DNA from 4 places in the Mesorhizobium australicum WSM2073 genome. Region 4 is predicted to be linked to each of the others. Evidence: predicted binding sites of a transcription regulator. Region 4 holds the regulator's gene; each other region holds the start of a gene.

The links. The regulator HrcA, encoded in region 4, represses chaperone genes, less so after heat shock. The targets are predictions, from matches to a motif close to GTTAGCACTCNCNNNNNGNGAGTGCTAAC.
Region 1: the regulator HrcA is predicted to act here: its motif matches at 2,473-2,501, upstream of groES (co-chaperone GroES).
Region 2: the regulator HrcA is predicted to act here: its motif matches at 3,560-3,588, upstream of MESAU_RS15405 (co-chaperone GroES).
Region 3: the regulator HrcA is predicted to act here: its motif matches at 3,559-3,587, upstream of groES (co-chaperone GroES).

The regions. Positions count from the first base shown of each region.
Region 1 is NC_019973.1:4,727,132-4,732,920, forward strand. It holds gene MESAU_RS22810 (TetR/AcrR family transcriptional regulator) at 17-643, shown strand; gene MESAU_RS22815 (ATP-grasp domain-containing protein) at 662-1,315, opposite strand; gene MESAU_RS22820 (class I SAM-dependent methyltransferase) at 1,289-2,398, shown strand; gene groES (co-chaperone GroES) at 2,564-2,860, shown strand; gene groL (chaperonin GroEL) at 2,926-4,581, shown strand; gene MESAU_RS22835 (TetR/AcrR family transcriptional regulator) at 4,841-5,452, opposite strand; gene MESAU_RS22840 (OsmC family protein) at 5,653-5,789, shown strand, end outside.
Region 2 is NC_019973.1:3,219,196-3,224,984, reverse strand. It holds partial or broken gene MESAU_RS15425 (cupin domain-containing protein) at 1-580, opposite strand, end outside; gene MESAU_RS15420 (DUF982 domain-containing protein) at 686-994, opposite strand; gene MESAU_RS15415 (hypothetical protein) at 1,112-1,336, opposite strand; gene groL (chaperonin GroEL) at 1,398-3,029, opposite strand; gene MESAU_RS15405 (co-chaperone GroES) at 3,089-3,403, opposite strand; gene MESAU_RS15395 (usg protein) at 3,795-4,073, shown strand; gene MESAU_RS15390 (helicase HerA domain-containing protein) at 4,368-5,789, opposite strand, start outside.
Region 3 is NC_019973.1:6,040,158-6,045,946, forward strand. It holds gene MESAU_RS28910 (Crp/Fnr family transcriptional regulator) at 810-1,532, shown strand; gene MESAU_RS28915 (GNAT family N-acetyltransferase) at 1,862-2,230, shown strand; partial or broken gene MESAU_RS32145 (alanine racemase) at 3,304-3,480, shown strand; gene groES (co-chaperone GroES) at 3,672-3,968, shown strand; gene groL (chaperonin GroEL) at 4,031-5,698, shown strand.
Region 4 is NC_019973.1:878,369-884,157, reverse strand. It holds gene hemW (radical SAM family heme chaperone HemW) at 1-615, opposite strand, end outside; gene rdgB (RdgB/HAM1 family non-canonical purine NTP pyrophosphatase) at 612-1,289, opposite strand; gene MESAU_RS04130 (VOC family protein) at 1,289-1,699, opposite strand; gene rph (ribonuclease PH) at 1,882-2,598, opposite strand; gene hrcA (heat-inducible transcriptional repressor HrcA) at 2,754-3,836, shown strand; gene MESAU_RS04115 (hypothetical protein) at 3,938-4,135, shown strand; gene MESAU_RS04110 (PQQ-dependent sugar dehydrogenase) at 4,220-5,584, shown strand; gene MESAU_RS04105 (LysE family translocator) at 5,704-5,789, shown strand, end outside.

The sequences.
Region 1 (5,789 bases), 2.4 Mb from region 4:
TGCGAAAGATCGGTGCATGACGCAAGCCAGTCGAACGATCACCGAGCCCAGGCGCAGGCCCAAGCAGGAGCGCAGCCGCGAGCGCATCGACGCCATCCTGTCGACCACCATGCGGCTGATCGGCGAGAAAGGCATCGACGCCGTCACCATGAAGGAGGTCGGCATGCTGGCGGGCGGGCCGATCGCCACCGTCTACCACTACTTCCCCAACAAGTCGGCGATCCTGGCGATGCTCTATGAGCGGTTCTCGGAGGTCAGCCGTGCCAGGTTGGCGGCGATCGTCGCCGATGTCCGCGAAGCCAAGGACGTCATCGCCGCGTCCGATCGGCTGCTTGACGACTACCTCAGCCGGGTCGCCGGCGATCCGGCCATCCAGGATCTGCAGAACGCCATCCAGGCCGACAAGGCGCTGAAGAATCTCGACATCGCCGAAACCCGGCATCAAGCCAAGATGTTCTGCGACCACGTCATCGCCTTGCTCGAGCCGGAAAAGCACGAGCAGTTCGAACGCATGGTTCTGCTGATCTTCCAGCTCGCCGGCGGCGTTGTGCGCCTGGCGCTTGCGCAAGGCGAAGTGGAAAGCCGCCGGACCATCGAGGATTACCGATCGATCATCCACACCCAGTTGCGGCTGTTTCTTTAGCGACCGGCAACCGGGGGCCTATCTCGCCCGGCGGATGAGGCCTTCGAAACCATCGGCCAGGTCGGAAGCGCCGGCCGCGAACATCTTCACCAGGTTCTGCGGGCGGCCGGGCGTCTTGTTGGCATCGAGGAGAACAGCCCTGCCCTCATGCATGACGAAATCGAATTTCCCATAGTCGAAGCCGAGTTCACGCCGCCGTTCGCGCAGTTCGTCGGGAACAGCGGCGGGCTCGCGCCGGATCGTTTCCGATGCCTTGACCAGGCTGTTTGGCGAGACGTAGCGGGTGCAGCGCTCGCGCTCTCCGCAAAACACCCAGAAGCGCACCGCAAAGCCGTCAGGTTCTTTTTCCGGGATGAACTTTTCCACGACCAGATCATCACGATCGAGGACGCCATCGGGAACGTCGTCCCGGGATTGGTAGACCTCGTAGGACGGCATGGCTGGCACGTGCGCAAAGGGAGCCGGTTGGCCGGCACGCCTCGACCGCCGATTGAGCCGTGTCTCCGGAATGCCCTGGTTGTTGAGATTGCTTTTGACGATGACCGGGCCCAGCCAGCCGTCGCCCTCGGCCAGAAGCGCTCCGCTTACCCGCCGTTTCGATATGTCGGCGGCCCCGACATTGAGGCATAAGGGAAAACGCCGCGCATGTTCGAGATAATCCGCCGGCGTCATTGTCGCATCGACGTGCAGAACCGCGACATCGGCGCTGAATTGTCCGGAGAGGCCAGGCTGAATCCGGACCGAATGGCCCCGCCTCTTCAGGTCCTCGAGAATATCGAAAAGCATGTAACGGCTATTCCGGCGCAGCAGAAGGCCGCGGCGACCCAGGAACCGGTCATGCTCATGCGTTATGACAATGATGCGCGCCACCAGCTAACCCCTTGGCTTCCATCCCCACTTCCATTAAGCGGCTCTAATCAATCAATGCCAGACTTTCCTGGGCTCCAACGGGTCTGCATGACGAATCATTGGGACAGTTATCATCGGCACTGGAAGCTCCTGGACGCCCCGCTCCGGCCGACGCCGGAAACCGTCGGCATAGTCGAGCGCGAACTCGATCTCGGAAATGCCGATGTCCTTCTGCTTGGGGTGACACCTGAATTGGCGGTTCTAGGCAGATCGATGTTGGCGATCGATCAATCGGCTGCCATGATTTCCGGCGTATGGGCCGGCGACAACACCTCGCGAAGGGCGATGGCCGGCAACTGGCTTGACCTCCCGGTCGAGCGGGAATGTTTCGACGCGGTCATCGGCGACGGCTGCCTGTCGGCGGTCGATACCAAGGCCGCGCGCGGTTCGCTGTTCGGTGAAATCGCAAGGGTGCTAAAGCCTGGCCGGCGTGCGGCGATCCGCGTGTTCGCTCGGCCGGAAACCGCGGATGACCTGCGCGGCATCGAAGCTCTGGTCCTGGCCGGCGGAATCGAGAATTTCCACGCGCTCAAATGGCGGATCGCCATGGCGTGCACGACTGGCGACTGCGACAGCAGCGTCGATGTTCAAGCGATCCGCGCGGCATTCGACAAGCTGTTTCCGGATCGGGAGGCCCTTGCCGCGCGCACCGGATGGAGCATGGCATCCATCAACACGATCGACGTCTATGCGGGCTCCGAAACGAGGTACAGCTTCGCGACGCTGGCCATGCTGGAGGATGAGGCGCGAGATTGGTTCGACCAGGTGCGCGTCGTGCCAAGCGGCAGCTATCCCCTGGCGGAACGTTGCCCGCTCCTGGTGCTCGGTTCGGCCAAGCTTCGATAAGTTCATCGCCATCGTACGAAGAGGCGCTCCGCGCGCCTTGACTCTGGCAGGTCGGCGGCCTATTTCAGCGCCACGTTAGCACTCGCCCTTGGTGAGTGCTAACTATGTGTCCGGCGCCGCCGGACGGAGGAACTGTTTCTCACCGTTCTCATCGAGGAAGAAAAAATGGCAAAGTCGAAGTTCCGCCCGCTTCATGACCGCGTGGTCGTTCGCCGGGTCGAATCCGAATCCAAGACCGCCGGCGGGATCATCATCCCGGATACGGCGAAGGAAAAGCCGCAGGAAGGCGAGATCATCGCCGTCGGCTCCGGCGCTCGTGACGAAGCTGGCAAGCTGGTCCCGCTGGACGTCAAGGCCGGCGACCGCATCCTGTTCGGCAAGTGGTCGGGCACCGAAGTCAAGCTCAATGGTGAAGACCTTCTGATCATGAAGGAATCCGACATCATGGGCATCATCGGCTGATTATCGGCCTCACCCTCAACTTGAATTTTTCGGGCTCTATCCGAGCCCCTGCCAGGAGCTAAAACATGGCTGCCAAAGACGTAAAATTCTCTCGCGATGCCCGTGAGCGCATGCTGCGCGGCGTCAACATCCTCGCCGACGCGGTGAAGGTCACGCTCGGTCCCAAGGGCCGCAACGTCGTCATCGACAAGTCGTTCGGCGCCCCGCGCATCACCAAGGACGGCGTCACCGTCGCCAAGGAAATCGAGCTTGAAGATAAGTTCGAGAACATGGGCGCGCAGATGGTCCGCGAAGTTGCTTCGAAGACCAACGACATCGCCGGCGACGGCACCACGACCGCGACCGTTTTGGCGCAGTCGATCGTCCAGGAAGGCCACAAGTCGGTTGCGGCCGGCATGAACCCGATGGACCTGAAGCGCGGCATCGATCTGGCCGTCACCGAAGTGGTCGCTGCTCTCGGCAAGGCCGCCAAGAAGATCAAGACCTCCGAGGAAGTTGCCCAGGTCGGCACGATCTCGGCCAATGGCGACGAGTCGGTCGGCAAGATGATCGCGGAAGCGATGCAGAAGGTCGGCAACGAAGGCGTCATCACGGTTGAGGAAGCCAAGACCGCCGAGACCGAACTCGAAGTCGTCGAAGGCATGCAGTTCGACCGCGGCTATCTCTCGCCCTATTTCGTGACCAACGCCGACAAGATGGTTGCCGAGCTGGAGGACGTCTACATCCTCCTGCACGAGAAGAAGCTCTCCAACCTGCAGGCGATGCTGCCGGTCCTCGAAGCCGTCGTGCAGACCTCGAAGCCGTTGCTCATCATCTCGGAAGACGTCGAAGGCGAGGCGCTCGCCACGCTGGTCGTCAACAAGCTGCGTGGTGGCCTGAAGATCGCCGCCGTCAAGGCGCCGGGCTTCGGTGATCGCCGCAAGGCCATGCTGGAAGACATCGCCATCCTGACCGGTGGCCAGGTCATTTCGGAAGACCTCGGCATCAAGCTCGAGAATGTCGGCCTCAACATGCTCGGCCGCGCCAAGAAGGTGTCGATCTCCAAGGAGAACACCACGATCGTCGACGGCGCCGGTAAGAAAGCCGAGATCCAGGGCCGCGTCGCACAGATCAAGCAGCAGATCGAGGAGACCACCTCGGACTACGACAAGGAGAAGCTGCAGGAACGTCTGGCGAAGCTCGCCGGCGGCGTTGCGGTGATCCGCGTCGGCGGTGCGACGGAAGTCGAAGTCAAGGAAAAGAAGGACCGCGTCGATGACGCCCTCAACGCGACCCGCGCGGCCGTGGAAGAAGGCATCGTTGCTGGCGGTGGCGTTGCCCTGCTGCGCGCTTCGGCCAACATCAAGGTGACAGGCGTCAACGCCGACCAGGCCGCCGGCATCAACATCGTTCGTCGTGCGCTGCAGGCTCCGGCCCGCCAGATCGCGGCCAACGCTGGTGCGGAAGCCTCGATCGTTGCCGGCAAGATCCTTGAGAACAAGGGCGCGACCTTCGGCTACAACGCCCAGACCGGCGAATATGGCGACATGATCGTCATGGGTATCGTCGATCCGGTCAAGGTCGTGCGCACGGCCCTCCAGGACGCGGCCTCGGTCGCCGGCCTGCTCGTCACCACCGAAGCCATGATCGCCGAAGCTCCGAAGAAGGATTCGGCTGGCGGCGGCATGCCTGGCGGCATGGGCGGCGGCGGCATGGGCGGCATGGGCGGCATGGACTTCTAAGAAGTCCATAAAGCACGCCCATGAATCCAAGTTGCTCAAGCCCGCAAGCGGGCTTGAGTGGCGGCATGGACTTCTAAGAAGTCCATAAAGCACGCCCATGAATCCAAGTTGCTCAAGCCCGCAAGCGGGCTTGAGTGGCGGCATGGACTTCTAATCCACGCTTCCATCTGCATTCAGCTACCGAAGGGCGGCCCTCGAGGTCGCCCTTTTCTTTTCCTCTTGAGGCTGGTGCTCCACCGCAGTCAGTTGGGACTAGCGGTCAGACAGCGGTAGTCTCCGCCCGCTGTGCCACCTTGCCGGCGAGCACGGCCTGCTCGATAAGGATGGCCACCTCATCGGCCACTGCGTTGAGCGATGAGCGGTCGCGGGTGGCGCGGGCAATCACCATCAAGCCCTCCAGCGAAGACTCGGCCAGCAACGCCAGCGCCTGCGCGCGACGCTCGGGCACTCCTGCCCTGACGAAAGCCTCACGCAGCAAGCCGATCCACTGTTCGAAGGCCGAGCTGCACAGTTCGACAAGGTCGGGCACATCGCCTGGCGAGTCCAGCACGACCGGCGCGACCGGGCAGCCGAGTGAGAACTCATTGTCTTCCAGCATGCGTCCCACCGACTGATAGATGTGATGGACGGCGACGGCAGGGTCGCGTTCGGCGGCCAAAGCCTCGCCCAGACGCTCGGTTACCTCGGCGACGCTGGCGCGCGTCACCTCGACCACCAGTTGGTCCTTGCCGCCTGGGAAGTGGAAATAGAGCGAGCCGCGGGGTGCGCCGCTGGCGCTCAAAATGTCGTTGAGCGACGTGCCGTGATAGCCGCGCCGCCGCAATAGCAGTGCCGTCGCCTCGATCATCCGCGTGCGTGTGTCCGTCGCCATGTCAACCTCTGTCAGGAGTGCGCACTATAAGGCTTGCCCGAAATATGACAATCGGTCTACATAATATGTAAATCGGTCTACATATTTCGGAGGCAGAGATGGATAAGTATCGGCGGAAAGGGCAAAACGGCGGCCTGGCTCGTGATGCATGAGGAAGCGGTCGCGGAGCCTTCATTTCATCAAGCAGAGGAGAGACAGCAATGACAATTCGCGAAGCATCGGCCGAATGGCACGGCCCGCTCAAGGAAGGTTCCGGACGGCTCAGGCTGGGCAGCGGCGTGTTCGAGGGCGCCTACTCGTTCCCGTCCCGCTTCGAAAACGGCCCCGGCACCAATCC
Region 2 (5,789 bases), 2.3 Mb from region 4:
AGCAGCGGGCCCTTGCTTCCATAGACGGGATCCTTGCGCGGACGGCCGACCTTGGGGATCGTCACCACCGCCTTGGCGTGGTCGGCGGTGGTCGTGCATTCGTCATAGGTACCGGCCGGCGGATAGGCGCCAACGACGAGAAAGTCGTCCGAAGCGGAGATGCGCTGGTGCCCCGTGCCGGCCGGAAGAACCGCGACATCGCCGGCCTTCAGCGCCAGCGTTCGGCCCTTCTTGCCGCCAAACCGGACCTTCGCCGTGCCACGCGCCACGCCGAGCACTTCGTGGATGCGCGAATGGTAGTGAACATAATCGTAGATGCCGTTGCCCAGCTGTCTCCCCAGCCATTGGCCGAGAAAAGCGCCTCTAACACGGCCGCGGGATCGAAGTCTTCCGGCAATCTCACTGCGCCGCGATAGACGACCAGCGGCCAGGACGGATGATTGGGCACCAGGCCATCATCGCCAAACCTGAACTCGTTCGCTTTGCGCGGCCTGACAAGGTCGGCCGCATGACGGCTGTCCGGTCTTGCGGCACCGGTCACCTGTTCGGCCACTTTCTTGATGCTTTGCAGGATGCTCATGACGTCGCCTCGCCTCGGGGAACCAACGCTGATTCAACCCGATGGCCATCGCTTGGTTCCCCGCGGGCTCGCGCCCGCCACCGCCGCGAGGCGGATCGCTGAAGATCAGGCGGACCTGCCGCCTCGCCCTGCCTGCAGCGCATTGTCCATCGCAGCGGCCGGCGAAACCATATCCGGCAGCAATATGTCGTTGCGGCGTGCGAAGGTGACCAGCGTCGCGCGCACCGTCTCCGGGTCGATCTCACCGGCGATGCCCGCCTTGCAGGCATTGAGGGCGACGGCATGGGCGCCGTTGCGGCTGGCGGCCGGCCAGTCCTGCAACAGCGCGTAGGCTTCCATCACGCTTTCGATCTTCCTCGGAAAGCCCATTCCGACCAGAATGGTCACCGGTTCTTCAAACTGCCAGCGATTCATGGCTTGTGCCTCCTCTCGATTGTGCGGACCCGCGGCGGGCCGAACACCGGAAGGCGCGGCCCGCCGCGTAAGGTTCATGGGACTGCCCGTAAGGTTCAGGGGACTGAATGTCAGCGCTCAGCCGCCGGCCGAGGCCTCGGACGCCTCCGACACCTGTTGCGCGGCCAGGAACATCAGCGTCGCGGCAACGGTCCGCCGCTTCCAGCCGGCGGCTTCGGCCCTGTCGAGCAGTTCCGCCAGCAGCGGCTTCAACGCACCGCGGCATTCGCTTTCATAGGCCAGGAACTCCTTTGCCTGATGTGTCGGCGCGGGCACGGGCCCAAGGTCAGCAAGCGCATCCATATCTCTCTCCCTTCAACCGATGCCCGCTCCCTGTCGAGGGAGCGGGCGGACTGGTCGGACCTCAGAAGTCCATGCCGGCGCCGGCCGGCATTGCCGGGCTGGCGGCTTCCTTCTTCGGCTTCTCGGCCACCATTGCCTCGGTGGTCACCAGCAGGCCGGCGACCGACGCGGCATCCTGCAGCGCGGTGCGCACCACCTTGGCGGGGTCGATCACGCCCTGGCCATAGAGATCGCCGAACTCGTTGGTCTGAGCGTTCCAGCCCCAGCCGAATTCGCCCTTCTCGCGCAGCTTGCCGACGATGATCGAGCCTTCAGCACCGGCATTTTCCGCGATCTGGCGGACCGGCGTCTCGATGGCGCGGCGCACGATCTCGACACCGGTCTTCTGGTCGGCATTGTCCGTCTGGACAGCATCGAGCGCCTTGGCGGCCCGAAGCAGCGCGACGCCGCCGCCGGGCAGCACGCCTTCCTCGACAGCCGCGCGGGTCGCGTGCAAGGCATCGTCGACGCGGTCCTTGCGCTCCTTGACCTCAACCTCGGTCGAGCCGCCGACGCGGATCACCGCGACACCACCGGCAAGCTTGGCCAGCCGCTCCTGCAGCTTCTCGCGGTCATAGTCGGAGGTGGTCTCCTCGATCTGGGCCTTGATCTGCGCGACGCGGCCCTGGATTTCTTCCTTGCGCCCGACGCCGTCGACGATGGTGGTGTTTTCCTTTTCGATCACCACCTTCTTGGCGCGGCCCAGCATCTCCAGCGTCACATTCTCGAGCTTGATGCCGAGATCCTCGGAGATCGCGGTGCCGCCGGTGAGGATCGCGATGTCTTCCAGCATGGCCTTGCGGCGGTCGCCGAAGCCCGGCGCCTTGACGGCCGCGACCTTGAGGCCGCCGCGCAGCTTGTTGACGACCAGCGTCGCCAGCGCCTCGCCCTCGACATCCTCGGCGATGATCAGCAGCGGCTTGCCCGACTGGACCACCGCTTCCAGCACCGGAAGCAGCGCCTGCAGGTTGGCGAGCTTCTTTTCGTGGATCAGCACGTAGGGCTCGTCAAGTTCGACGCGCATCTTGTCCTGGTTGGTGACGAAATAGGGCGAGAGATAGCCACGGTCGAACTGCATGCCTTCGACGACTTCCAACTCGGTCTCGGCTGTCTTGGCTTCCTCCACCGTAATGACGCCTTCATTGCCGACCTTCTCCATCGCTTCGGCGAGGAAGCGGCCGATCTCGGCGTCGCCATTGGCGGAGATGGTACCGACCTGCGCGATCTCGTCGTTGCGGGTCACCTTGCGGGCGTTGGCCTTCAGCTCGGCGACGACGGCGTCCACCGCCTTGTCGATGCCGCGCTTCAGGTCCATCGGGTTCATGCCCGAGGCAACGGCCTTGGCGCCCTCCTTGACGATGGCCTGGGCCAGCACGGTCGCGGTGGTGGTGCCGTCGCCAGCAAGGTCATTGGTCTTGGAGGCGACTTCGCGCACCATCTGCGCGCCCATGTTCTCGAACTTGTCCTCAAGCTCGATTTCCTTGGCGACGGTGACGCCATCCTTGGTAATGCGCGGCGCACCGAACGACTTGTCGATGACGACGTTGCGGCCCTTGGGACCGAGCGTCACCTTCACCGCATTGGCCAGGATATCGACGCCGCGCAGCATCTTCTCGCGCGCTTCGGTATGGAATTTTACCTCTTTGGCAGCCATTGGATCACTCCTCTATCTCTAGGCAGCATTCGTTGACTGGTGGATTTTCTAAGAAGCCGTCAGGCGGCCTTCTTCACTTGCGCGGTCTGTTCGATCACGCCCATCACGTCACTTTCCTTCATGATGAGCAGATCCTCGCCATTGAGCTTGATCTCGGTGCCGGACCATTTGCCGAAAAGGATACGGTCACCCACCCTGACATCCAGCTCGGTCAGTTTGCCGCTGTCGTCGCGCGCGCCGGGACCGACGGCGATGACTTCGCCTTCCTGCGGTTTTTCCTTGGCGGTATCGGGAATGATGATGCCGCCGGAGGTCTTTTCCTCGGCCTCGATGCGGCGGACCAAGATACGGTCATGCAATGGACGGAACGCCATGTCGTTCTCCTCTTGGGACAAACAGGTTTTCAGCTTCCTCCACACCGGACCGGCAATTCGGGCCGATGCGGAATGCGGCGACCCTTTGTCAGGCATCGCGCGCGCATATCGAGCTAGTTTTCCCTTTTTTCGGTTTCAAGAGGCCGGCCAGAAAATTTTAGCACTCACGCCGTCGGAGTGCCAACTCACTGTTATAGCGGTCTTATTCGCTCTGCGTCGGGAGCCGCCCCTTGAATTTACGCCTAGATCCGGCAAAATTATCCGAGCCGGTACCATCGCCGGCGCCGGAACCGCTCACCCTCTGAAGGAGTTGTTTACCGACGGCGCACATTGATGGGCCGAGAGACTTTTTCGCCGTTGCGGCCACCGCTGCCGCCGAAAGGAGACACGAATGATCGCAAGCGTCAGCAAGGAGTTCCGCCTCCAGATGGAAGGCTATGGCCTGACCACCGCACAAATCCATTACCGTCTGCCTGACCATCGGAGCCTGCTGCAGCTTTATGTCTGGCAGGACTACGACCTGGCGCCGGAGTTCCCCGAACTCAAGGGCTTTCTCTCCTATTGGGAGCGCGAATTGGACGGGCCGCTTCACTCCGTCCACATCGCCCACCACCGGCTCATCACCCCATCGGAATGGCGGGCGGTCGACGGTGTCATCACGGTCCAGTAAGGGCGGCGTCATCGCGCGGTGCTGACCTTACCAGAAGCCGACCAGCGACCTCACCATCGCCTTCGCACCCGCCGTCTGCGAGCAAGCTTCAGATACGATGATTGACCAGCGCCACGCCGAGCCCGGCAAGGATCGAGCCGCGGGTTCCCGGCACCAGCTACCTTGCGCCGCTTGCCGGGGACCGCGCAAGGGCCAGTGAGGCGATGCCGGCCGCCGCCAGGTCCGCCATCGAGAACCAGCGGATCAGCGTTCGTCGATGAGATCGCAGTGCCGCCACGGCCACGTTGGATGCCCTCACAAAGCCAGGCTTCCCTGCTCCGCCCCCTCGGCATTGGGATCGCCGGGCGCCGTTGCCCAGGCGAGTTCGACCAGCGTCACGGTGCGCTTCCCCGTGCCGTCGACCTGGCAGACGATGAGGCCCTGCTCCTCGATATAGGTGAGCAGCCGCCGGGCGCGGCGCATGGAATGCGAGCCGTAGGCGCGGGCGATCGCGCCATCGCTCGGGCACGGCCAGCCCTCCTTCGCCGCGCGCGCGATCATCATGAACACGCCTTGCATGTCCTCGGGCAGCAGCGAAGCGCGCACCGAGACGTCACGCCACACATCGTCCTCGCTGGCTTCGGCCCCCAGCCCGGCACGGGCGCGCGTCAACATGCGGCGGAAGGCGGGCAGATCAGGCACGACCGAGGCGAGCCCCTCGATGCGGCAGCGCACGACAAACTCCTGGTAGAGCACCCCGATCACGCGGAAGCCCGCGTCGGGTTGTGCAAGAATGGCGCGCAGCACGCGGTCCACCCGCTCGCGCCGCTCCGCCAGATCCTCGGCGCTGACTTGCGGCTCCGCCGGTTCGGGGCGGATTTCCAGCGCAGCCGACTTCGCTGCCATCAACTGGTCGAGCAGGTCCGGCGACGCCACCCGGCGCGGCGCGCGCATCGTCTCGGGCGGCGGGGCGGCCAGGATGATGGCGCGGGCATCCTCGAGCGCCGCCTCCGGCAGCGGCATCAGCTTGGGCGTGCCGTTGCGCGGGCTGGTGTCGGTCGGGCCGATGCGCAGGCCGAGCGGCCGGCGCGACAGTGCCGGCCCCAGCGCCATGAACTGGCCGCGCTCCAGATCGCGGAAGGCCTCCGCCTGCCGCCGCTCCATGCCCAGGAGATCGGCCGCGCGCGCCATATCGATATCGAGGAAGGTGCGGCCCATCAGGAAATTGGAGGCTTCCGCCGCGACGTTCTTGGCGAGCTTGGCCAGCCGCTGCGTGGCGATGATGCCGGCAAGCCCGCGCTTGCGGCCCCGGCACATCAGGTTGGTCATGGCGCCGAGCGAAAGCTTGCGCGCCTCGTCCGACACCTCGCCGGCCACCGCCGGCGCGAAAAGCTGAGCTTCGTCGACCACCACCAGCATCGGGTACCAGTGGTCGCGCGCGACCTCGAACAGCCCGCCGAGGAAAGCGGCGGCGCGCCGCATCTGGTTCTCGGCATCGAGGCCTTCGAGGTTGAGCACGGTCGAGACGCGGTGGATGCGCGCCCGCTCGCCGGCCGCCTGCAGGCCGCGCTCGGTATGCTCCTCGGCATCGATCACCAGATGGCCGTAGCGTTCGCCCAGAGATACGAAGTCGCCTTCCGGATCAATGATGGTCTGCTGCACCCAAGGCGCGCTCTGTTCCAAGAGGCGCCGCAAGAGGTGCGACTTGCCGGACCCCGAATTGCCCTGCACCAGAAG
Region 3 (5,789 bases), 1.0 Mb from region 4:
GCCTGCACAACATTCTCGCGGCAGCGCGAATGTAGATTGGCCGGGTGAATTCGCCAAAGTACCTCATGCTCCGTCATCAGCGGAAACTGAGCTCGAACAAAGGCAAGTCCGAACGGCCGCCCATCCTGCAGGATGTGGTGACGGCCAGTCGCCACAACATGATCATCGATGAGTTGGGATTCGGCGCTATCCGCGCGACATTGGACCAGACGGCCCCGGGCTGACATCACTCGATCCGCAAACGTGTCCCCGCACAGAATAAATCCGCCAGCCGCCACTAGGGCATTTCTATCGGACACGCTGAGTGTTGCTGACGTCCCGCCGACGCAACTTTCCGAGCAATCGTAGATCCGAGCGATCGGCGACGACAACATAAATCCTCCGCCCCCCAACGCGGCCGACCGGACGCGCTGCGGCATTGGGGAGTGGTTACATCTAGCGGCATCCCCGAGCGCGAGGTGTCGTTCTCAGTGAACAGTTACGATTTGAAAGCGCGCCGGCTCTAAATGCCGGAGTTCGTGCGATTATCACGAAGCTCAAGGGAATCGGCGCGCTAGGACGACAGGTAACGGGAAAGAGCTGGGACTTCAGAATGTCGGTTTCGTACAAAGCTGAGTTTGGTACGTTTCCCACTCTGACATACTTCTCGCGTCTTTTGTAATCACGCGGCGGGGGCTCGCCGTGCATCGATTCGCATTCCGCTGTCATTGTCGTACCAAGGCGCGTAGTGTCACAAGATCGTCTGCACGTTTTTACGGGCGCGGACGGCAAGGAGATTGGAATGCTCTTGCCCCAAGTGGGATTGAGCCATGACCAATCCAGTGAATGCTTCCTACAAAAACGAATTGCTGCGACGGCTTAACGCGGACGACCTCGCGCGTTTGGAGCCGCATTTTGAGCGATGTGCCCTTGATCTGAGAATGCCGTTGGAGACTGCCGGTTCAAGGATAGAGGCGATTTACTTCCTCGAGGAAGGCATCGGCTCTGTTGTCGCGATGACTTCGGACGGCAAGGATGCCGAAGTTGGCCTCATTGGCTTAGAGGGAATGACTAGTTCCGCGCTGGTGATGGGTGCCGACTATGCCGCGCACGATTGTTACGTGCAATTCGCAGGCAATGCAGTGCGAATCGGAGTTGAGCCATTCAAGACGATTCTGGTGGACAGCCCGACGTTGCGTCTCTTCCTCTTGCGCTATGTCCACTATCTTCACATTCAGGCGAGCTATACGGCCCTTATGAACGCACGGGCGAGTCTTGAAGAGCGCCTGGCGCGGTGGCTGCTGATGTGTGACGACCGAATTCACGACAAACGCATTACGATCACACACGAGTTCTTGTCTGTTATGCTCGGCGTAAGGCGGCCGGGGGTCACCGTTGGGCTCCAAGTGCTCGAGGGCCGTGGCCTCATCCGTTCGCGACGAGGTGAAATCGTCATTCGAGACCGCCATGGCCTCGTTGCCCAAGCAGCTGGCACATATGGGCAACCGGAAGGCGAATATGTTCGGCTGATTGGGGAAATCGCCCGACGGTGACCATGGGGTCTGTCGGGGTCCGCAAGCTCGGTCCTCGCTAGCAGCTAAGCAGAATCTTGCTTCGAGTGCGGTCAGATGGTGTAAGGGATTCCTGGCTTGGACGAGCGTGCGACGGTTTTGCTTTCCCAAGAATGGCTTGCCATAAAGGAGAGCAGCCCTCCATCATGCACGGATTCCCAGTTCCGTTTTTTGCAAGCGCAGGTTGCGATTGGCAGCACGAATCGGGACGCCGACCACTAGGAGAAGGAGAAACCATGCCTTCGTATCTACTCGACGGGCCAACTCATTGGACGCAGAGACGGTCGCCCGTTTCATTCACGCGCTACTCGATGAACTCTCTGGCGGGAAAGCGCCCACGCCCGACTTCGTCGGCGACAGTGCTTGCCAACGCTGGCGCGGTCGCTGTAATCGCAAGTGAAGGTGGCGAGCCGGCCGGCATAATCGTACTGAATGAGTGCACAGCGATCTATGCAGGAGGCAAGTTCGGCCAGATCTCGGAGCTGTATGTTCGACCCGAGATGCGCTCCAAAGGGATTGCCCCTTGTCTGCTCGAGGTCGCCTTGCAGGAAGGCCGCGCTCGTGGTTGGAAGCGACTTGAGGTTGGAGCACCCGCGCAACCAAAATGTAAACGCACGCTCGATTTCTACTTACGGGACGGGTTCGAGGAAGTCGGCCCTCGGCTCCGCCGGACTATTTAGAAAATCTGTCCCAACCTACGCCAAACTACACAGGTGTAATGCAGGGTCACTTCGCCAGAAACGGTCGCGTGGGCGAGTTCGAAGCCGGCATGTGGCAGATCAAGTTCGGCTGCGCATCTTCACCCTTGGACGAGGCGCGCTGCCTCGCGTACCGATATCACTCGCGAGCCACTCCCAGAACTGTTCCTGGCGCCCCTGATTGGTTGGAGTTGAGAAAGGTCAGCCACCGTCTGGTCTGGCCGACGGAGCCGATCCTACCGGGGCGGCTCTAGTGTGAATCGACCGCGCCATGTCCATTCTGAGGGCGTCGGGTGCCGCGGCAGATTGAGCGCACCTGATGAGCTTGGCAGCGACAAACCGCTTGCCGACTACCAGCACTGCGAGTGGGTTTGTTCCCGAATGGACTTCCTCGCGAAGCGCACCTGTGCGCAGGTGCGGTGATGCGGCGACAGCCGTGGTGGGCTGGCCGACCAATTGTAAGTTAAGCGGCAGCAACCCCTGCGTCCTGGTTTTGAGCAAACCACAAGCGAGATACCCCTTCAATCCGAATGCCTCCTCGCCCAAGCAGTTCGCAAGTCTCGCTGCCTGATCAGCCCCCGCGCAGCATGCAGGCGTTGCAACGGATTCTTCAAAGAAATTCACAGGCTCTTAGCCCTCCAAAGCCGCTGGGGATGGTAGGCGAACATAAATTGTCAAAACTTGTCGCACTGCTGAGAATGCCAAATGACGAAGTCAGCAGGAGTGTTCAACTGTTTCAATCGGCGGATGGGCAGATCACAATGGGCACGAACAATCCGCCGCTTTCGCCCGAGGACGTCGAACGCTTCGGGCCTAATCCCCTTACCCGCTTCCGCACCAATCTGGCGTCGGTTGAAGAGCGCATCACGCTTGCTTGCGCACGGGCCGGGCGCGACCGAGCCTCCGTGCGTTTGCTGCCAGTCACCAAGACGGTGCCGGCCCAGATCCTGCGATATGCCTTCGAGGTCGGCATCAGCACCTTCGGCGAAAACAAAATCCAGGAGGCAATGTCAAAGTGCGAGGCGCTTCACGATCTCGCCATCGACTGGAGCATCGTATGTACCGAGGCGGTTGTCGCGGCTGTCGAGATCGGCGGCCGCCAGTTGGCCGTCGCCTGCTTCTGCACCGGCTCGGCTGATGTTGCGGCGCCTATTCAGGCGCGCTTGTTTCCCTTGAGGAATCTCCGGCCGGCTGCTGCCAGCTTCGCTCACGTGCCGTGGTCCCTTGCCTGAGAGCTTGATGAACTTTTGCTCGTTCGCCTGCCCTATTTCGTCTTGACTATCTCCGGCTTACCCCTTAATCCTCCCGTTGTTAGCACTCACTCGTGATGAGTGCTAACAACGAGTCCGGCAAAGCCGGGCTTTGCAGTTTGTCCGGCGTGGGCCGGACGGTGTTTCTCACCGCTCTCACCGAGGAAGAAAAAATGGCAAAGTCGAAGTTCCGCCCGCTTCATGACCGCGTGGTCGTTCGCCGGGTCGAATCCGAATCCAAAACCGCGGGCGGGATCATCATCCCGGACACGGCAAAGGAAAAGCCGCAGGAAGGCGAGATCATTGCCGTCGGTTCCGGCGCCCGCGACGAAGCCGGCAAGCTGGTCCCGCTGGACGTCAAGGCTGGCGACCGCATCCTGTTCGGCAAGTGGTCGGGCACCGAAGTCAAGCTCAATGGCGAAGACCTTCTGATCATGAAGGAATCCGACGTGATGGGCATCATCGGCTGACACGCCGTCGCCTTTCATCACATCCAATCTGAATTTAGGCCGAATTGCCCAGGAGCAAAAAAATGGCTGTGAAGCTCGTCAAATTCTCCCGTGATGCCCGCGAACGCATGCTGCGCGGCGTCAACATCCTCGCCGACGCGGTGAAGGTCACGCTCGGCCCCAAGGGCCGCAACGTCGTCATCGACAAGTCGTTCGGCGCCCCGCGCATCACTAAGGACGGCGTCACCGTCGCCAAGGAAATCGAGCTTGAAGACAAGTTCGAGAACATGGGCGCGCAGATGGTCCGCGAAGTTGCTTCGAAGACCAACGACATCGCCGGCGACGGCACGACGACCGCGACCGTTCTGGCGCAGTCGATCGTCCAGGAAGGCCACAAGGCCGTTGCCGCCGGCATGAACCCGATGGACCTGAAGCGCGGCATCGATCTGGCCGTGACCGAAGTCGTCGCGACGCTGATCAAGAACGCCAAGAAGATCAAGACCTCCGAGGAAGTTGCCCAGGTCGGCACGATCGCCGGTAATGGCGACGAGTCGGTCGGCAAGATGATCGCGGAAGCGATGCAGAAGGTCGGCAACGAAGGCGTCATCACCGTCGAGGAAGCCAAGACCGCCGAGACCGAACTCGAAGTCGTCGAAGGCATGCAGTTCGACCGCGGCTACCTCTCGCCCTACTTCGTCACCAACGCCGACAAGATGGTTGCCGAGCTCGAGGACGTCTACATCCTCCTGCACGAGAAGAAGCTCTCCAACCTCCAGGCCATGCTGCCGGTTCTCGAAGCCGTCGTGCAGACCTCGAAGCCGCTGCTCATCATCTCGGAAGACGTCGAAGGCGAGGCTCTGGCCACGCTGGTCGTCAACAAGCTGCGTGGCGGCCTGAAGATCGCCGCCGTCAAGGCGCCGGGCTTCGGTGATCGCCGCAAGGCCATGCTTGAAGACATCGCCATCCTCACCGGTGGCCAGGTCATCTCGGAAGACCTCGGCATCAAGCTCGAGAACGTCGGCCTTAACATGCTCGGCCGCGCCAAGAAGGTGTCGATCTCCAAGGAGAACACCACCATCGTCGACGGCGCCGGCAAGAAGGCCGAGATCCAGGGCCGCGTTGCCCAGATCAAGCAGCAGATCGAGGAGACCACCTCGGACTACGACAAGGAGAAGCTGCAGGAACGTCTGGCGAAGCTCGCCGGCGGCGTTGCGGTGATCCGCGTCGGCGGTGCGACGGAAGTCGAAGTCAAGGAAAAGAAGGACCGCGTCGATGACGCCCTCAACGCGACCCGCGCGGCCGTCGAAGAAGGCATCGTTGCTGGTGGTGGCGTCGCACTGCTGCGCGCTTCGCTGAGCATCAACGTTGTCGGCGTCAACTCCGACCAGGCCGCTGGCATCAACATCGTTCGTCGTGCGCTGCAGGCTCCGGCCCGCCAGATCGCGGCCAACGCCGGTGCGGAAGCATCGATCGTTGCCGGCAAGATCCTTGAGAACAAGGGCGCGACGTTCGGCTACAACGCCCAGACCGGCGAATATGGCGACATGATCGCCATGGGTATCGTCGATCCGGTCAAGGTCGTGCGCACGGCTCTTCAGGACGCGGCCTCGGTCGCCGGCCTGCTGGTCACCACCGAAGCCATGATCGCGGAGGCTCCGAAGAAGGAGTCGGCTGGCGGCGGCGGCATGCCTGGCGGCATGGGCGGCGGCGGCATGGGCGGCATGGGCGGCATGGGCGGCATGGATTTCTAATCCACGCTACCTGCGCAATACGGAAAGGGCGGCAGCGATGCCGCCCTTTTTTTGCACAACTTCGCGGAACCACAGCTACATCGTCGTACTG
Region 4 (5,789 bases):
GGTCAGCTGGTAGAGCGACAGGTGGTCGGCGGCATGGCCGATCGCCTGTTCGAGTTCCGCCTGCCAATCCTCCGGCGTCTGCCCGGGCCGCGCATAGATCAGGTCGAAGGAGAGCCGCGGAAAGATTTCGCGCGCGAGCCCGATGGCGTGCAAGGCTTCCCTTACATTGTGCAGCCGGCCGAGAAAGCGCAAATCCTTGTCGTTCAGCGCCTGCACGCCAAGCGAGACGCGGTTGACGCCCGCCGCCCGGTAACCGCGAAACCGCTCCGCCTCGACCGAGGACGGATTGGCCTCGAGCGTCACCTCGATGCCATCAGGCACCGTCCAATTCCCAGCCACGGCGTCCAGAACCCTGGCCACGGTTTCCGGCTTCATCAGCGACGGCGTGCCGCCGCCGAGGAAGATGCTGGTCACTTCGCGTGGCCCGGTGCGCTGGCGCATCGTTGCCAACTCGGCCTCGAAGGCGGCGGCGAAGCGCTCCTGGTCGACCGGCTGGTGGCGGACATGGCTGTTGAAGTCGCAATAGGGGCACTTGGCCGCGCAGAACGGCCAATGGACATAGACGCCGAAGCCGGGACCGCGGTCGAGCGCCATGGTGGTGCCGGGTCCGATCATGCCGAGCCAGGCCTCACCGAACCAAGCCGGGCTTGGGCGAATTTCTGGAAGGCGCGGGCGCGGTGCGACAGCGCCGTCGCCTGGCCGGGTTTCCAGCCGTGCTTTTCCTCCGCGCTCATCTCGCCGAAGGTCTTGTCGAAGCCATTGGGCAAAAACACCGGATCGTAGCCGAAGCCGAGCTCGCCGCGCGGCGGCCAGACCAGCGTGCCCTCGGCCTCGCCGCGATAATATTCGGCCTCGCCGTCGGGAAAGGCGAGGCAGATGACGGCGACAAAGCGGCCCGTGCGCCGTTCGGGCGTGGCCGCGCCGACTTCCTGCATCGCCACTTCGGTGCGCTGCATGGCCATGGCGAAATCGCGCGAACCGTCCGGAGTCTCGGCCCAGTTCGCGGTATAGACGCCGGGCGCGCCGTCGAGCGCGTCGACGCAGAGGCCGGAATCGTCCGACAGTGCCGGCAGGCCGGTCGCCTTTGCGGCGGCAAAGGCCTTGATGTAGGCGTTTTCCTCGAAGGTGGTGCCGGTTTCGTCCGGTTCGGGCAGGCCATACGCCTTGGCTGATTTCGCCTCGAAGCCGAACGGTCCCATCAGCTCGGCGAATTCGCGCAGCTTGCCTTCATTGTGGCTGGCGACGACGATCTTCTTGCCATCAAGCGTATGGAGGTTTGGCGAGTGCATCAAAGGCCCCAGATTCTCGGCTCGGCGAACTCGATCGAATTGCCCGAAGGGTCGCGTATATAGATCGAACGGCCACCTTGCGGCCATTCGAATTCGCTTTCGATGGCGATTTTCTTCGCCAAGAGATGGGCTTTCCAGCCGTCGATTTCAGCGGCGTTTGCGGCAAAGCACAGATGGCCTTCGCCGACCGTGCCGTGCGGCGGCACTTTCAGTCGCGCATCGGGCGCGGGCGGAATCTTGGTCGCCTCGGCGTTGAAGATCAGCAGCACGCCCGGGCCACAGCGGAAGAAAAGGTGGCGGCCTTCTACCTTGCCAAGCAGGGTAAGGCCGAGGATATCGGTGTAGAAGACCTCTGCTTCAGCGAGGTCGGTGACATAGAGGGCGGATTCAAGAATGGCAGAGGGTGTCACGAGGCACCCCCCTCTGGCCTGCCGGCCATCTCCCCCGCAAGGGGGGAAATTGGCAGCGTGAGCGCCGGCTCATGGTATTCTATGCTGATTATTGGCGAAGCTCTCGACAACAGCCGATCTCCCCCCTTGCGGGGGAGATGCCCGGCAGGGCAGAGGGGGGTGCCCAGGCTCCGCATGAAAAATTAAGCCACCGCCATCTGCTGCAGGCTGACCAACCGGGAAATGCCCTTCTTGGCCAGGCCCATCAAGGCCGCGAACTGCTCTTCGGAGAAAGGCTCGCCCTCGGCGGTGCCCTGGATCTCGACGATGCCGCCCTTGCCGGTCATGACGAAATTGGCGTCGGTGCCGGCCGAGGAATCCTCGATATAGTCGAGATCGATGACCGGCTGGCCGTCATGGATGCCGCAGGAAATCGCCGCGACATGATCCTTCAGCACTTTCGAAACGCTGGCCATCTGCCGCGCTTCCATCCAGCGCAGGCAGTCATACAGCGCCACCCAGCCGCCGGTGATCGACGCGGTGCGGGTGCCGCCATCGGCCTGGATGACGTCGCAGTCGACGGTGATCTGCTGTTCGCCCAGCGCCTGCAGGTCGACCACGGCGCGTAGCGAACGGCCGATCAGCCGCTGGATTTCCAGCGTGCGGCCGCCCTGCTTGCCGGCGGAGGCCTCGCGGCGCATGCGCTCGCCTGTCGAGCGCGGCAGCATGCCATATTCGGCCGTCACCCAGCCCTTGCCGGAATTGCGCATCCAGCCAGGCACCTTTTCCTCGAGGCTGGCGGTGCACAGGACATGCGTGTCGCCGAACTTCACCAGGCACGAGCCTTCGGCATGCTTGGAGACGCCGCGCTCGAAGGAGATGGCGCGCATTTCGTCGAATTGGCGTTTGGAGGGGCGCATTCGGCCTGCTTTCTTGTCATTTTTTGAATCGTGGCCGGCTTGTAGCCCCACCAAGCCCACGGCGCAAAGGAAAATGGCCGAGCGACCCGACACAGACACCGGGTTGCGCGCGGCCCACCGAAGTCTATATCCTGGAACCGGAGGTTTTTAGCCGAATGACCAAGGCAGTCGATCCCGCCTCGCAGTCGCTGGCTCTTCAGTCACTCGACATGCGCTCGCGCGACATCTTCCGGCGCATCGTCGATTCCTATCTGCGGGACGGCGAACCCGTGGGCTCGCGCAGCCTGTCGCGCATCCTGCCGTCCTCGCTGTCGCCGGCCACCATCCGCAACGTGATGAGCGACCTCGAGCATCTCGGGCTGATCTACGCGCCGCACATCTCGGCCGGGCGCCTGCCGACCCAGGCTGGCCTGCGTTTCTTCGTCGATGCCTTCATGGAACTTGGCGACCTCTCCGACGAGGAGCGCCGCACCATCGAGGCGCAGGTGCGGGCCTCCGGCTCGGGCGCGACGCTGGAGCATATGTTGACCGAAGCCAGCCAGATGCTGTCGGGCATGTCGCGGGGCGCCGGCCTGGTGCTGGCCGCCAAGAACGAGGTGGCGCTCAAGCATATCGAATTCATCCAGCTGGAGCCGACCAAGGCGCTTGCCGTGCTGGTATCGCAGAATGGCGATGTCGAAAACCGTGTCGTCGAGCTGCCCGCCGGCATCACCGTCTCGCAACTGCACGAGGCCTCGAATTTCCTCAACGCGCATATCCGTGGCCGCACGCTGGCCGAGGCGCGCACCGAGATCGCCCGCATCAAGGAAGAGACGAGAGCCGCCCTCGACACGCTGTCGCAGGACCTCGTCGAGAAGGGGCTTGCGGTGTGGGCGGGCGCCGAAAGCGGCCTGCCGGCGCGGCTCATCGTGCGCGGCCGCGCCAATCTGCTGGAAAACGTCACCGCCCAGGCCGACATCGAACTCTTGCGCCACCTGTTCGAGGACATGGAGACGCAGGACGGGCTGATCCAATTGCTCGACCTCGCCGAGCAGGGATCGGGCGTGCGCATCTTCATCGGCTCGGAAAACAAGCTGTTCTCGCTGTCGGGCTCGTCGCTGGTGGTGGCGCCCTATCGCGACAAGGACGCCCGCGTCGTCGGCGCGCTCGGCGTCATCGGCCCGACAAGGCTGAACTATGCCCGCATCGTGCCGATGGTGGATTATACGGCACAGCTGATTTCCCGCATGCTGAGGTAAGGAGTTCGAGGAATTATTGCTTTGGTTTCCATGCCGGAATTCGACCGCGAACGACTTTCCTGGCGGGACCGTAATCCAGACAGGCTGCAAAGGAGAAAAGAATGGCGCTGGAATCGTTCAAGGCCCAGATCAGTCTGCTGCTCGAGGAGATGGTCAACCAGCCGGAGGACCAGCACGAAATTCAGGAACAGCTGCGCGAAAAACTGCGCGAGATGCGCGCCATGGGCCTGCCATTGCCGGCCGATCTCGTTGAATTGGAAAAACGCCTGGACGACGATTTTTACGCTGCCGGGACCTGACCCGAGAAGTTTTGCGCATCGTGCGCAACGGAACCCACGGGCAAACCGATCGTTGCTTTCCTTCATGACGGATTGGAGGAAGTGATGCGATTAGCCGGACTGGCGATGTCCGCACTGTTTGTCACGACCGCGGCGCTGGCCCAGCAAGCCGACCAGCCTGTGCTCAAAGGCCCGGCCGCCTTCGGCGATTGGCGGGCGGACAGGCCCGGCGTGCGCCGGCTGATCAAGCCGGAAGACCTGCCGAAACCCTATGTCACCAAATCCGCGTCCAACAGCGCCGGCGTGATCGACATGCCGGCGGACGCAAAGCCGCATTTGCCGCCGGGGTTTTCGGCCGAGTTGATCGCCTCGGGGATCGACAATCCGCGCGTCGTGCGCATCGCACCCAATGGCGACCTGTTCGTTGCCGACAGCAAGGCCAACCAGGTTCGGGTCTATCGCCTGGCGAAGGGCAGCGCGAAAGCCGCGGAGAAAAGCATCTTTGCCGGCGGTCTCAACCGGCCCTATGGCATTGCCTTCTATCCCCCTGGCAAGGACCCGCAATGGGTCTACGTCGCCAACAGCGACAGCATCGTGCGTTTTGCCTACGGCAATGGCGACCTGAAGGCCTCGGGCGAGCCGCAAACCATCGTCGCCGACATTCCTTCGACCCACCACTGGACCCGCGACATCGCCTTCTCGCCCGACGGCAAGACACTTTACCTCTCCGTCGGCTCCGGCTCGAATGTCGCCGAGGACATGGGCAAGAGGCCCAGGGGCGGGCTCGACGCCTGGGTCAAGGCTAAGCCGCTCGGCGCCAGTTGGGGTTCCGAGGCGGGCCGGGCCGAGGTCCGGGCCTTCGATCCCGACGGCAAGAACGGCCGCACAGTCGCCACCGGCTTGCGCAACTGTTCGGGCATGACCGTCCAGCCGGCGACCGGCGCGCTATGGTGTGTCGTCAACGAGCGCGACGGGCTCGGCGACAATGTGCCCGCCGAATACGCGACATCGGTCAGGGAAGGCGCCTTCTATGGCTGGCCCTGGTATTATATCGGCGACAATGAGGACCCGCGCCACAAGGGCGAGCGGTCCGATCTCGCCGGCAAGGCTGACAGTCCCGACGTGCTGATGCAGGCGCATTCGGCGCCGCTCAACATCGCCTTCTACGATGGCAAGGATTTGCCCGCCGACACCGGCTTTCCCCAGGCGTATCGAGGCGACGCCTTCGTTGCCCTGCACGGTTCGTGGAACCGCGGCAACAGGACCGGCTACAAGGTGGTCCGGCTTCTGTTCAAGGACGGCAAGCCAACCGGCGAATACGAGGATTTCATGACCGGCTTCGTCGTTTCCAATGGCGAGGTGTGGGGCCGCCCGGTCGGCGTTGCGGCGGCCGGCGACGGATCCTTGATCGTCTCCGAGGACGGCAACGGCACGATCTGGCGCGTGACTTATGGTGGCGACCGCTCCTGATCCTTGCTTGCGAACCGGGCCATTGCCGTCTGGCGCAAGCGAATCCCGCGCTCAGGGCGTTCTCCTGGAGGCCCGCCTCGTGCGACAACGGGCGCGACCGCCCTTGGACGCCAACGCCAATGACCCTCACCGGATTCCTCGCCTATAGCGCCGCTCTTGGTATCGCCGCCGCCATTCCTGGCCCCGGCATCACCGCGTTGGTCGC